DNA from 2 places in the Bradyrhizobium sp. MI1.3 genome. Region 2 is predicted to be linked to the other one. Evidence: predicted binding sites of a transcription regulator. Region 2 holds the regulator's gene; the other holds the start of a gene.

Region 1 (7,431 bases), on a different contig from region 2:
CCGCCACCATTCCATGGCGATGCGCTCGGGGCCTTCCACCCGCACCACCGCATGCTGCGCGCGGCGCCAGGTGAATTGATGCGGCGGGCCGTCGGGCACGGTCGCGAACGGCACATTGATCGGCTCAGGCTTGTCGAACAGCCGCAACGGACGCAGCGGCGGCTCACTTTCAGTGCGCGCGGGCCATTCGGCCTGCATGGCCACGGCGAGATGATGCTGGGCAGGCGCCGCCAGCACCGCACATTCGGGGATATGGGTATCCTCAGGCAGGTGCACGACGACGCGCTTTCCGCCGATGCGCGCGGCGATGCGGTCGATCAGCGCAGCAAGCTCGTCATTGTCGTGGACATGGGCATCGAGATCGCGCTGCTCCTGCACCACGATCTCGGTGCGGCTTGCCGACAGCCGCACCATGTCGAAGCCGAAGCCGGGATCGAGCGGATCGGCGAGTGCATCGAGACGCTCGCGGAACAGCCGGTCGACGACCGCGCTCCGCGTCACGGGACGTCCGGTCTCGACCATGATCGCACGCACTGCGCCGTCGGTACGGAAGAAGGTGGCCTCAAGCCGGCGCGCGCCCTTGCCCTGCTTCTCCATCGACGCGATCAACGTGTCCGCCAGGCGCGACAGCGTCATCGCGATCATGGTGTCGGTCGCGATCGGCTCAGCAAAGCGTTTCTCCACGATGTAATCGGGCAGCGGCTTTCGTGGATTGATCGGCGCATCGCCCTGCCCCAGCGCATGCGCGAGCAGTGTGGAGAATCGTGCACCAAACCGCGCCGTGATTTCGCTCGGCGTTCGCGAGGCCACATCGCCGATGGTCTTCAAGCCGGCGCGGCGCAGGCCGGTGGTGATGGCCTCACCCGCACCAAGCGCGGACACCGGAAACCGGCTGATTGCCGCCGCCTCCCCGTCATCGGCAACGATGCTACCGGATGCCTGCCGCGTCAGCGTGCGCGCGCAGACCGAGGTGCCGGCGACCGCCGCGCTGACGGCAAAGCCCTGGCGATCGAGGGCACGGACAAGGGTTTGCAACAGCGCAGCCTCGCCGCCGAACAGATGCGCGCAGCCGGTGATGTCGAGGAACAGCCCGTGCGGCGGATCGAGCGCCACCAGCGGCGTGAAGCGGTCGCACCAGTCGGCGATGTCGCCGATCGTCTTGGCATCGGCCACGGCATCGGCGTCGAACACCTTTAAATCAGGACACATCGCCCGGGCATTGGCCAGCGGCTGGCCGATATGCAGACCGAGGCGCTCGGCCGCCTCGTCCAGCGCATGGATCACCAGCGCGTTGCTGTCCTTGATGACGACAATGCTCGGATCATTGGTTCTACCCAGCCCGACGCCGTCGAAGAACCGCTGGATCCGGTCGATGGGCAGGCGCGGCAGCCACAGGCTGAGGATACGCCGACGATTCAGAGAACTGGCACTCATCACATTTCCATTCCATGATCCACCGGCCACACGGGCCATGACGATTGCGCAGGAGCTCGGCATCGAAGCGCGGCGCACCCCAGGCACTCCACATCGCGCCCGGCGGCGAATGCGCCGCGCGCAGCATCCACCTGGTCTCGGCGGTCGAGGGCAAAGGTTGCGCGGCCATCCGCAGCAGCAAGCCGGTGACACCGGAAGACTGCGCAGCCAATGTCAGCTTGCGGCTCGCTACGAGATCGAACTGCCTCGTCTCGCCCCAGAGCTCGAGCACGACGGCGCCCAGCGCGTCGCAGGCGAGTGCATCAGCCGACGTGCGCAGCGCGCTCTCCACGTCGGCGGCGCGCACCATCACCATGCGACGCGGATCGAGACCGATCTCGGCGAGCCCGCTCATCGACAGCGCGCCGGTTTCAATTTCCGAAAAATCCTGCCGCACCCACAGCAGCGGCTTGCGTGCCGTCACGCGCCCCGCAAGTCCCGTGACAAAGCCGGTCGCGGTCGCGCCCTGACGTCCCTCGCAAAACACCTCGTGGATTGCCGCGCGCGCGAGCCCGCCCTTTAGCGCGCTGTCGGCCTCGCGGTGGCCGAGCGCGACACGGTCGCGATGATGCACGACCTCCGCCGTCTCGATGCGCTCGATCTGGCCGCGCAAGGCTGCAAGCGCGCTTGTTCGTGCGCCGCTCATATACGCCGCTCCTCAAGGGTGATTGCCGGTGGCTCTCAAAAAGAGAACCAGCGGCTAGCTCATTTGTTCATGATATGTTCTAATATAAAGCTAACGACGCCCCGGGAGTCAATCGAATTGGCGGGCCTTGGGATTCGTGAGCTGAATCAAAGGGATTCCAATATGGACGTGCAACGCAAGCTGGAAATCCTGGCGGACGCCGCCAAGTACGACGCGTCCTGCGCCTCCAGCGGCACCGAGAGGCGGGATTCCAGCGACGGCAAGGGCATGGGCTCGACCGCGCCCGGCATGGGTATCTGCCATTCCTACGCGCCGGACGGCCGCTGTATCTCGCTGCTCAAGGTGCTGCTGACCAACGCCTGCAATTACGACTGCCTCTATTGCGTCAACCGCGCCTCCTCCAACGTGCCACGTGCCCGCTTCACCATCGACGAAGTGATCAAGCTGACGCTCGACTTCTACCGGCGCAATTACATCGAAGGACTGTTTCTCTCCTCCGGGATCATCCGTAACCCCGACTACACCATGGAGCAGGTGGTGAGCGTCGCGCGAAAACTGCGCGAGGAGCATCACTTCCGTGGCTACATCCATCTCAAGACTATTCCCGAGGCCGACGATGCATTGATCTCCGAGGCCGGCAAATATGCCGACCGTCTCTCCATCAACATCGAGATGCCGCAGGAGACGAGCCTGCAGCAATTCGCGCCCGAGAAGGACGTGCGCGCGATCCGCCGTACCATGGGCCGGCTGCGGCTGAAGCTGGACGAGGCCGAGGAAAGCCGCAGCGCGAAGACGAAAGCCAAGCCGCAACGCTTCGCGCCGGCCGGCCAAAGCACGCAGATGATCGTCGGCGCCGACGCGGCTTCCGACCACACCATCCTCCACACCAGTGCCAATCTCTACGGTTCATACAGGCTGAGGCGCGTCTATTATTCCGCGTTCAGCCCCATCCCCGATGCCAGCCGCGCGCTGCCTCTGCGCGCGCCGCCCTTGCTGCGCGAGCACCGTCTCTACCAGGCCGATTGGCTGATGCGGTTCTACGGCTTCGACGTCGGCGAGATCGTCGACGACAGCGCGATGCTGCCGCTCGACATCGATCCAAAGCTCGCCTGGGCGCTGCGTCACCGCGACCGCTTCCCGCTCGATGTCAACCGCGCCAGCCGCGAGGAATTGTTGCGCGTGCCGGGCTTCGGCACCAAGGCGGTCGAGCGCATCATCGCGGCGCGCCGCACGACCACGATCCGCGTCGCCGACCTCGCGCGGCTGCACGTGCCCCGCAACAAGGCGCTGCCGTTCATCGTCCTCAGCGATCACCGGCCCGCGCCGCACCGCCTCGACGAGGCACGGCTGATCGAACGGTTCAAGCCGGCAACACAACTGGGATTTGGCTTCTGATGCAGTACATCATCCTCGAAAACGAAACCGATTTCGATGGCTGGCGCAAAGCCGCGCGTAGCCTCGTGCTTCATCAAATGAAGCCGGGCGACATCACCTGGGCCGTGCGGGGCGGCGAAGCGGAGCTGTTCGCGCCGCCCTCGCCGTCTCCGCTGCCCGCGGGTGGCGACGGCACCTTCAACGTGCCTGCAAAATTCGTCGAGCTCGCCAAGGCCGCGATTCTGCATCGCGATCCCGAGCGTTTCGCGATCCTCTATCGCCTGCTGTTTCGGCTGAAGGACAATCACGACCTCATCGAGGTCGCGACCGATCCCGATGTCGCGCAAGTCACGGCCATGGCAAAGGCGGTCTACCGCGACGAGCACAAGATGCATGCCTTCGTGCGCTTCCGCGAGATCGGCAGGGAACGCGAAGCGCACTACGTTGCGTGGTTCGAGCCGGAGCATCACATCGTCGAGCTCGCCGCGCCGTTCTTCGCCAAGCGCTTTGCCGACATGCCCTGGTCGATCCTGACGCCGGATTTGTGCGCGCATTGGGATGGCCACGCTCTCTCCTTCACATCAGGCGTCAGCAAGAGCGAGGCGCCGAGCGAAGACCGGCTGGAGGAAACCTGGCGGCGCTACTACGCCAGCATCTTCAATCCGGCCCGCCTGAAGGTGAAGGCGATGCAAACGGAGATGCCGAAGAAATATTGGAGGAACCTGCCCGAGGCTTCGATCATTAAGCCCCTGATCGAGGACGCCGAACGCATGACCGGCGCCATGATCGCCAATGCCGCAACCGATCCGCACAAGCCTCAAAAGCGGCCGGAGGCTCCGATGAAACGCAAGACCGCCACCGACGATCTCGAAGCGCTCCGCGAGGAGGCCGCTCACTGCCGCGCCTGCCATCTCTACAAGGACGCCACCCAGACCGTGTTCGGCGAAGGCCCGAAGTCCGCCAATATCATGCTGGTCGGCGAACAGCCCGGCGACAAGGAAGACCTCGCCGGCCATCCCTTTGTCGGTCCGGCCGGCCAGATGCTCGACCGGGCGCTGCAGGAGGCCGGCGTCGACCGCAAGAAGGTCTATGTCACCAACGCGGTGAAGCACTTCAAATTCGTGCCGCGCGGCAAGATCCGTCTGCATCAAAAGCCGAATACGCCGGAGATAAAGGCCTGCCGACAGTGGTATGAGCGGGAGGTCTCCGTTATCCAGCCCGATCTCATCGTCGCGATGGGCGCGACCGCCGCGCAGAGCGTGTTCGGCAAAATCACCCCGATCGGAAAGAACCGCGGCCGGCTCATAGACCTGCCCGACGGCCGCAAGGCGCTGGTGACGGTGCACCCGTCCTATCTGCTGCGGTTGCCCGATCCGGAGGCCAAACTGCTGGAATATCACCGCTTTGTCGAAGATTTGAAGATCGCCGCCGGCTTACAGAAGAAAGCCGCGCGCGCCGCCTGAATACTGGCGGGAAAACGGCTTTCAGGCGCCGCCTGTCATCCAGCCTTCAAATCCATCGGGGACAATAGCCCTTACAGAAAGTTAAGGGGCGTCCAGACATGACCGATGTTGCATTCGACCGCGCGGTAGCCGATCCCGCGCCGATCCAGCCGGCCTCGCGGCCAAATCTCGACAAGGGCTTCAATCCGCTGACACTGATCCTGTTCTTCGGCATCCTCGCCGCGGGCCTGCTCTACGTGGCCTACAGCATCTATTCCGATGTCGATGCGACCGGCACCAGGGTCACGAGCTACCTGCCTTATATCCTCCTTATCGTTGCGCTCCTGATCGCGCTCGGCTTCGAATTCGTCAACGGTTTCCACGACACCGCCAACGCGGTAGCGACCGTCATCTACACCCACTCGCTGCCGGCCGAAGTCGCGGTGATGTGGTCGGGCTTCTTCAACTTCCTCGGCGTGCTGCTCTCGTCCGGCGCCGTCGCCTTCGGCATCGTTTCGCTGCTGCCGGTCGAGCTGATCCTGCAGGTCGGCTCCAGCGCCGGTTTCGCGATGGTGTTCGCGCTGCTGATCGCCGCGATCCTTTGGAACCTCGGCACCTGGTATTTCGGCCTGCCGGCCTCCTCCTCGCACACGCTGATCGGCTCGATCATCGGCGTCGGCGTTGCGAACGCGCTGATGCGCGGCCGCGACGGCACCTCGGGCGTGGACTGGGGCAAGGCCACGGAGATCGGCTATGCGCTCCTGCTGTCCCCGCTGGTCGGCTTCGTCTGCGCCGCCGGCCTGCTGCTGCTGCTCAAGCTGATGATCAAGAACCCGGCGCTCTATGCCGCTCCTGAGGGTAACAAAGCCCCGCCGATCTGGATTCGCGGCCTGCTGATCCTGACCTGCACCGGCGTCAGCTTCGCCCATGGTTCGAACGACGGCCAGAAAGGCATGGGCCTGATCATGCTGATCCTGATCGGCACTGTGCCCACGGCCTATGCGCTCAATCGCGCATTGCCGGAGTCGCAGGTCGCCCAGTTCGCGAAGATTTCGGAAGCCGCCTCCAAGGTGATTGCGGCCAAGGGCGCCGGCCATGCGATCATCGGCGATCCCCGTCCTGCGGTGACGCAGTACGTCACCTCCCATCACATCAGCGAAGGCACCTATCCTTCGCTGGCAGTGCTGGTGAAGGATGTCGGCGAGCAGGTCGCGAAATACGGTTCGCTGAACAAGGTGCCGGCGGAAGTCGTCGGCAACACCCGCAACGACATGTACCTGACCTCGGAAGCGATCCGCTTCCTGATGAAGGACAAGGAAAACGACCTTAGCAAGGAAGAGGTCGCGACCTTGAACGCCTACAAGGGCGGGCTCGACAGCGCGACCAAGTTCATCCCGACCTGGGTGAAGGTTGCGGTCGCAATCGCGCTCGGCCTCGGCACCATGATCGGCTGGAAGCGCATCGTCGTGACCGTCGGTGAGAAGATCGGCAAGACCCATCTGACCTACGCGCAGGGTGCCTCCGCCGAGCTCGTCGCCGCGGCCACGATCGGCGCCGCCGACGTATTCGGCCTGCCGGTCTCGACCACCCACGTGCTGTCGTCAGGCGTCGCCGGCACCATGGCCGCGAACGGTTCGGGTCTCCAGGTCGCCACCATCAGGAACATGGTGATGGCCTGGGTGCTGACCCTGCCGGTCGCCATCCTGCTGTCGGGCACACTGTACGTGATCTTCTCGCGGATCTTCTGAAAGATCTCTCCACTCCCTCTCCCCGTTCTTACGGGGAGAGGGTTCGGGTGAGGGGCCGCTTCCGCGATCACGGTGAGAGACGGACTCGCGGAGAGTCCCCTCACCCGGAACTCAAGCTGCGCTTGAATTCCGACCTCTCCCAGCAAGCCGGGCGAGGTGAAGTAAGAGTCTTACGATGCCGCGAGCGCTTCCTCGACCAGCTTGACCCAGTACGACGTACCGTAAACGATCGCCTCGTCGTTGAAATCATAGGCGGGGTGATGCAGGCCGGCGCTGTCGCCATTGCCGCAGAAGATAAGGGCGCCGGGCCGCGCTTCCAGCATGTAGGCGAAGTCCTCGCCGGCCATTTGCGGCGGCATCTCGTACACTTTGGCGTCTCCGACGACCTGTTTGGCGATCCGACGCGCCACCTCGGTCGGTGCCGCGTGGTTGTTGGTCACGGGATAACTGTTGTTGTAGCGCAGGTCGATCTTGGCGCCACTGATCTGGGCCACGCCGGCCACGATTTCGCGCACGCGCTTCTCCACGAGCTTGCGCGCCTCCGCGGTCAGCACGCGGATCGTGCCTTTCAACTCCGCCGTTTGCGGAATGACGTTGCGGGTGTTGCCGGCGTGAAATTCGCAGATCGAGATGACGGCCGCGTCCAACGGATCGACGCTGCGCGCGACGATCGACTGCAGGGCCGTGATCACCTGCGCGCCGACCAGAACGGGATCGACGCATTTGTGCGGACGCGCCGCGTGGCCGC
Region 2 (7,431 bases):
GCAGCGACGTCAGGCTCGAGCGCGTGCGCCTGTCGGTCCGCAAGGGCACGGCGCCGGAGGTCGGCAATTTCGTTCAGCTGAAGGCGCGGCTGATGCCGCCGCTCGCGCCGGTGCGGCCCGGCAGCTACGACTTTTCGCGTGACATGTTCTTCCAGGGCATCGGCGCCTCCGGCTTCGCGATGGGCGCAATCACGGTGGCGGCGCCGCCTGAGACCGCCGGCTTGCGGCTGCGTTACGCGGCCTTCATGCAAGGCCTGCGCGATGCGATCGATGCCCGCATCCGGGCGACGCTCGACGGCGACAACCGGGCGATCGCGACCGCGCTGCTCACCGGGCGGCGCGATGCGATCACCACGCCCGTCAACGACGCGATGTTCATCTCCGGCCTCGGCCACGTGCTCTCGATCTCCGGTTATCACATGGCCGTGGTGGCCGGTGTCGTGTTCTTCGCGGTGCGCGCGCTGCTCGCTCTGATCCCCGGACTGGCGGCCGGCTTTGCCATCAAGAAATGGTCGGCCGCCGCCGCGCTGGTCGCCGCTGCGTTCTACCTGCTGCTGTCAGGTGCGGAGGTCGCGACGCAAAGGTCGTTCTTCATGACCGCGGTAGTGCTGATCGCGGTGATGGTCGATCGCCGCGCCATCACCTTCCGCACGCTTGCTGTCGCCGCGCTGATCGTGCTCGCGGTCGCGCCGGAAGCGCTGGTGCATCCGAGCTTCCAGATGTCGTTTGCAGCAACGCTCGGGCTGGTGGCGCTGGTGCAGATCGGCATGCCGAATTTGTTTGCCTCGCCGGACCATTCGGCGACTGCACGCATTGCGATGTGGGGCGGCCGCGAGATCGCGATGCTGTTCATGGCTTCGCTGATTGCGGGACTTGCGACCACACCCTACGCCGCTTTCCACTTCCACCGTGTCACGCCGTTCGGCGTGCTGGCCAATCTCGGCGCGATGCCGGTGGTCTCGGCGCTGGTGATGCCGGCGGGGCTGTTGGGGCTGCTTGCTGCACCGTTCGGGCTGGACAGCGTGTTCTGGTGGCTGATGGGGATCGGCATCGACTGGATGGTCGCGGTCTCGCGCTGGGTCGCAGCATTGCCGGGTGCCGTCGGCCGCATCGCGGCGTTCGGGATCGGGCCGCTGATCGCGGCGAGCCTGGGAATCATCGTGCTGGGCTTGTTGCGGACGCCGCTGCGCTGGTCCGGCGCCTTGGTGCTGCTGGCAGCGATCCTCTGGGGACTGTCGGCGCGGCAGCCCGACATCCTGATCGCCGGGGATGGCGCGAGCGTCGCCGTGCGGGGCAAGGACGGATATCTGCACCTGATCAGGACCAGCAAGGACAGCTTTCTGCTCAAGGAATGGCTCGCTGCCGACGCCGATCCGCGCGATGCCGGCAGAGCCTCGCTGGCTGATGGCGTGTCCTGTGACGAATCCGGCTGCGTGACGCCACTGATCGACGGGAGGCTGGTCGCGCTGGCACTGCGGGTCGACGCTCTCGCCGACGATTGCAGTCGGGCCGCGCTGGTGGTGACGACGCGTCCCGCGCCGCCCGATTGCGCGGCGATGGTGGTCGATCGGCAGCGGCTCGCCAGCCAGAGCGCACTGGCGCTGACGCAGCGTGGTGACGGATTTGTGGTTCAGGCGGTGAGGGCGAGAGGCACGAGCCGCCCCTGGTTGCCGGCCGGCGCCGGCGAGGGTGATTTCGACGGCAGCCTTGCGCCGAAGGCGACCGCGCCCCGCATCAAGGACGCAACGCCGGCGGAGACCGACTTGCAGGCCGACGATTGATCTGATGGTGCGGAGCAACGCAGCGGGTCGGTGCGTCCGCTCGGATTCGCTGGCGCAAACCACACCATCTCGCCGGCCACGGCCGGCGATGGCAATTCAATCCTGACCTCCGACCTCGTAGCCGGAGGGCGGCTGTTTCAGCCGATCGGCAGGTGCGTGACGGTCGGCTGCCTGTCGGCGATGATCTGCGCCTTGTGCTCGCGCTCGATGACCGACTGGGTCACAGGCAGTTGCAGCACGGTCGCGCGCTGGCCTTCGACGAGCTGCGTCACCAGCACAAATTTGCCGTCGGGGAATTCGATCGCGTCATGATGGCGGTCGGGAACGTGCGGATCGATCTTGCCGAACTTGCCCACGCGGGAATTGATGGTCCGCGTCCAGATCCAGCGATTGTCGTAGCGGACGTCGTCTGCGAAGGCGAGCTCCGTTCCCGGCAGCAGGCAGACGGCAACAGACGGATCGGCTGCGGAGGCGAAGCCGCGCGTCGAGGTGCCGCGGAAATTTGTCGTGACGATCGTCTCGCCGACTTCGGCGGGGCGCGACGCGACGGCATGCAGGCTGTAGTCACACATCGGGTGCTCCTCATGCTGGGATAGCAACCCGCGTCTCTTATCGAGGCGCAGGCCTCTATCAGAGTTGAAGCACGAAAGCTCTGCTCGGTTGTGGGCAAATCTGCGGCTGGTTTCCGCAAGCCGCGATCACATTATCTTTCCCGAATTCAATAGGAACAAAGAGAGTTGCGATGCATTCGGGAGGCGCATGCGCGAATATTGCCGGCTGGTGCAACGACCTCGATCGCTCGTCGCTGTTTCCTCGCACACTCGAGCCGCGAAGCGGTGCTGTTTCGGTGCTGCTTCTTGGGCGTCGCGAGTAGCCAGCGCCGGAGGAGGGGCCGGATAGTCTGTGCAGAACCAGAAAGACTATCCAGCCGGAGCGGACGATGATCCGCTCCAATCTCTGACCGGCGATGCCGATCGGAAGCGCGCGAGGCGCCAACTTCTCCAGGTATCAAGTACGTCCGGTATCAGTACTTCCGGTAAAGCCCGATCAGCTTGCCCTGAATCTTCACCCGATTGGGCGGCAGGATGCGGACCTCATAGGCAGCGTTGGCGGGCTCGAGCGCGATCGAGGCGCCGCGACGGCGGAAGCGCTTCAGCGTCGCTTCCTCGTCGTCGATCAGCGCCACCACGATGTCGCCGGTATCGGCGCTCTCGTTGCGCTGAATCAGCGCCATGTCGCCGTCAAGGATGCCGGCATCAACCATGGAATCACCGCGCACTTCCAGCGCGTAATGTTCGCCCGAGCCGAGCATGTCGGGCGGTACGCTGATGGTGTGGCTGCGTGTCTGCAACGCCTCGATCGGCGTGCCGGCGGCGATGCGGCCCATCACCGGTACCGCCACGGGGCGTTCGCCCTCGTCCGCGGGCAGGCTGGAGCCCGCACGCACCTTGCCGAGATTGCCCTCGATGACGCTGGGGGTGAAGCCGCGGCGGCTGCCGGCGGCTGCCTGGAGCTCCGGCAGCTTGATGACTTCAATCGCACGGGCGCGGTTGGGCAGGCGTCGGATGAAGCCACGCTCCTCGAGCGCCGTGATCAGGCGATGGATGCCCGACTTCGAGCGCAGATCGAGCGCATCCTTCATCTCGTCGAAGGAGGGCGGCACGCCGCTTTCCTTCAGACGTTCACTGATGAACCGCAGAAGCTCGTATTGTTTGCGCGTTAACATCTCGACCAAAGTCCCCCGGTTGATGTCGTCCGATTCCGAGACGCAGAATTCGGCAATAAGCCGCTACATGCTCGAAACAAATCATGAACGGACACTATATGTTCGATACATGTTCCGCAACTGCTTAATTTACCGTGAACAGAGCAAAGTTCGCAGAACGCGCGTTGCGGGGGTGCTCAGACGGGGAGCCGCAACACTTCGCAAGCCGTGCCGGCTTCGGCCTTCGGCGCGAATGGTGCGCGCACGAGAAGTACCTGTGCTGCAGCGAGATTCGCAAGCAGCGAAGAGTCCTGATGATTGACGGGAAGAACGACGCGTGTGCCATCGTCACGCTCCTCCAGATGCGCGCGCAGATAGTCCTCGCGCTGGTCGTTGGCGCCGACGCCGCGGCCGAGCACGGCGCGTTCGCGGCGATGGTGAATCACTGAACGGCCCGACAGGGCGCGAATCAGCGGCACCATGAACAGGAAAGCGCACACGTAGGACGACACGGGATTGCCCGGCAGGCCGATCACACCCATTGCGCCGAGTCGCCCGTGCATCATCGGCTTGCCTGGCCGCATCGCGATCTTCCAGAACGCCATCGCGATGCCTTCGTCCCGCAGTGCCTGCTGGACCAGATCGTGGTCGCCGACCGATGCGCCGCCGGTCGTGATCAGGATGTCGGCGCCGCTCTCGCGGGCGCGGCGGATGCCGGCGGTGGTCGCCTCCAGCGTATCGGCGGCAATACCGAGGTCGATCGTCTCGGCGCCTTCGCTGCGGGCGAGCGCGTGCAGGGCGTAGCCGTTGGAATAGACGATCTGGCCGTGGCCTGGCGTGGTGCCTGGCATCACCAGCTCGTCGCCGGTGGCGAGAATCGCGACCTTTGGACGCCTGAAAACGACAAGGTGCGGATGATTCATCCCGGCAGCGAGCGCGAGGTCGCGCTCGGTGACACGGCTTCCCTTGCGCAGGAGCACGTCACCCTCGCGGAAATCGACGCCGGCGGGGCGGATGTGCCGACCGGCGATCGCGGCTTCCTTGATCATGATCCGCTTGCCGGCGGCGACCGTGTCCTCCTGGATCACGACGGCGTCCGCGCCACCGGGAACGACGCCGCCGGTGAAGATCCGTACGGCCTCGCCGGCGCCGATCGTCCCGGCGAACGGTCGGCCCGCCGCGACTTCGCCGACCACGGTGAGCTCCGAATCGATCGTCGCGGCATCGGCCGCGCGCACCGCGTAGCCGTCCATCGCCGACATCGCCTGCGGCGGCTGCGTGCGCCGCGCCGCGAGGTCACACGCGAGCACGCGATGATGGGCCTCGTCGAGGGAAATCATTTCTTCCGGCAGCGGCTCTGCACCCGCCAGCACCGCGGCAAGCGCGTCGGAAACCGGCATCAAGGCCACGGCGAAAACTCCTGCTCGGCACGTTCGGGCGAATGTTCCGCACGTCTTCTAGCCGAGCGCGGGCGCAGAGGCAAAAACCGCTGAGCGGGCACAGTCATCCCGCCGCTTCACATTGTTCCGGAAGGCAGGATCAAGCGCGTCGCGCGGCCATGGAAGCGACGAAAATCACGGCAAGGAAAATCACGGCAAGGCGAGAACGACGAGCGCCCCGGGCTGCATCGATCAGCTCCCTGCCTGCCCGGGAGTTACGTCGGGCGCCTTGGCTCCCTGGTCTTTGTCGGGCAGCGGATCGGCCTGGGATTTCAGGTCGGCGGCCTTGCTCACAAGCTTGGCGGAAAGGTCCGAATCTGAAGTTGTCCTGGCGAATTCAAGAAGAAGAGAGGCCTGCTTGGTGAGGTAGGTTTTGCCCAGCACGATGATGCATCCGTCCGTAGAAGTCCCAACGGACTCTAAGAGTCCGGAAGGCGGTATTCCGTTCCCGGAACTCTGTACAAAAATGCACAAAGTGATCGGGTTCCTCAATTTCTCAAAATTGGTCCCGGCGGGCGGTGCCGCCGTGGGTTTCGCGACACCGACTCCTCGTCAAATGCCCAATGCCTTCAATGCGTTCCCGACGTCACGCGGCGAGGTCACATGCACCGCCGTCAAGCCGCGCGCCCGCGCTCCCTCGATGTTTTCAGCAAGATCATCGAAGAACACGATGCGCCCGGCGGGCACGCCGATCGCCGCAACGACGTGGTCGAAAGCCTCCGCATCCGGTTTGCGCAGGCCGATGCTGGACGACAAATACAGCTCTCGGAAGTGGCCGAGGAGGTCGGCATATTCCCTCGAGAAATGGTCCACGTGCGGCCGGTTGGTGTTGGAGAAAGCGTAGAGCGGCATCTGCTTCGCTGCCCGCGGCAGCAGCTCGGCGATGTCAGGCATTTCGCCGGCGAAGATCGCGTTCCAGCCTTCCAGGAACTGCGCGTCCGAAATGCCGATTCCGAGCGAGGCTCGCAATGAGGCGAAATAATCCTCATCGCTGATCTTCCCCATCTCGTGCAACCGATAGGCTTCGCTGTCCCGCACATAGCGCGCGACGATGGCTTCGGGCTTGCAGCCGGCATGTCCCGCCCAGCAGGCGATTGCCTTGGAGAAATCGATATCGAGCACTACGCGGCCGAGATCGAACAGGAGCGCATCCGCGCTGCCGGGAGAGAGCGATGTCACCTGCATCCTTTCACTCAGTATCGATATGGCTCGTGGTCGAACAGCGGAAACGCGCTGAACACACTCGGCGCGTTGGTTGCGGTCGCCTGGTGCAGGCAGGATTTGTCGAGCTCGGCGAACGACGTCGCACCCAAGAGGCCGAGGCAGCGCAGCACTTCGTCCTCGAGCAGCTCCAGCATGCGCGCCACGCCGGCTTCGCCGGCCGCCGCCAGCGCCCAGCATTGCAGCCGGCCGATGCCGACGAGGTCGGCGCCCGCCGCGATCGCCTTGACGATGTCGGTGCCGCGACAGACACCGCCATCGACCATGATCTTGGCGCGGCCGTTCACGGCATCGACGATCTCGGGCAGCACATGCATGGCGCCGCGACCGTGATCGAGCTGACGGCCGCCATGGTTGGAGACGTAGATCCATTCGACGCCGTGATCGATCGCGATCAGCGCGTCCTCTGGCGTCGCGATGCCCTTGAGGATCAGCGGGATCTTGAACTTGTCCTTGATCATCTTCACCGTCCGCCACTCCAGACCCTTCTGGTAATCGCCGCCGGTGGCGCGCAGGCGGCTCTCGCGAACGTAGCGCTTGGCGATGTCACGTTCGCGACGGCTGTAATGAGCGGTGTCGACGGTCAGGCAGAAGGCGGCGTAGGCGTTCTTCTCGGCCCGGCTGACGACGTCGGCAACGAAGGCGTCGTCGCCGCGCACATAGAGCTGGTAGAGGCGCAGCGCGTCGGGCGCAGCTTCGGCGGTCTTCTCGAGGCCGGGCTCGGACACGGAACTGAGCATGTGCGCCGCACCGAAAGTACCGCAGGCGCGTGCCACGCTCGCCGCACCATCCGGATCGAAGATCTCAAGCGCGCCGACGGGGGCGAGTACCACCGGCAGGCGCATCTTGCGGCCGAACTGCTCGACCGAGCCGGTGACCTTGCGGACATCGCGCAGCACGCGCGGGCGAAAGGCGATCTCGTCCAGTGCCATGCGGTTGCGACGCATCGTGGTCTCGGTCTCGGCCGCGCCGACGATATAATCCCAGGCATTCTGGTTGAGGTTGGCGCGGGCTTTCCGGACGAATTCATGCAGATTCTGGAACGGCTCGGTGCTGGCGCCGAGCTCGACGTTCCTTTCCGGTTGGATGCGGGGTGCTTCGTTCATTGTTATCCTCCCGAGAATTTGAAGCCTTCCCTCATCGCCTAACCCGTCCGGGGCGCCAAAACCATCCTAAAATGGCATGGCAGCGAGGCGTGGGCCGGCCGGCCGACCCCCGCTGCGCACCAACCGGGTCCTGCAACGTTGCCGAAAGTTTAGGTCCGGACGAAGGGATTTTTACGGTG

The links. The regulator LexA, encoded in region 2, represses DNA repair genes until DNA is damaged. The targets are predictions, from matches to a motif close to TGTTCNNNNTGTGTTCNG.
Region 1: the regulator LexA is predicted to act here: its motif matches at 2,184-2,201, upstream of AC0L3A_RS27820 (ImuA family protein).

The regions. Positions count from the first base shown of each region.
Region 1 is NZ_JBVVPQ010000047.1:4,933-12,363, forward strand. It holds gene AC0L3A_RS27815 (Y-family DNA polymerase) at 1-1,434, opposite strand, end outside; gene AC0L3A_RS27820 (ImuA family protein) at 1,331-2,119, opposite strand; gene AC0L3A_RS27825 (putative DNA modification/repair radical SAM protein) at 2,282-3,514, shown strand; gene AC0L3A_RS27830 (UdgX family uracil-DNA binding protein) at 3,514-4,956, shown strand; gene AC0L3A_RS27835 (inorganic phosphate transporter) at 5,055-6,683, shown strand; gene AC0L3A_RS27840 (M20 aminoacylase family protein) at 6,854-7,431, opposite strand, start outside.
Region 2 is NZ_JBVVPQ010000013.1:100,221-107,651, forward strand. It holds gene AC0L3A_RS12370 (ComEC/Rec2 family competence protein) at 1-1,781, shown strand, start outside; gene AC0L3A_RS12375 (hypothetical protein) at 1,919-2,353, opposite strand; gene lexA (transcriptional repressor LexA) at 2,806-3,507, opposite strand; gene AC0L3A_RS12385 (molybdopterin molybdotransferase MoeA) at 3,684-4,895, opposite strand; gene AC0L3A_RS12390 (hypothetical protein) at 5,118-5,309, opposite strand; gene AC0L3A_RS12395 (HAD family hydrolase) at 5,478-6,110, opposite strand; gene AC0L3A_RS12400 (alpha-hydroxy acid oxidase) at 6,119-7,252, opposite strand.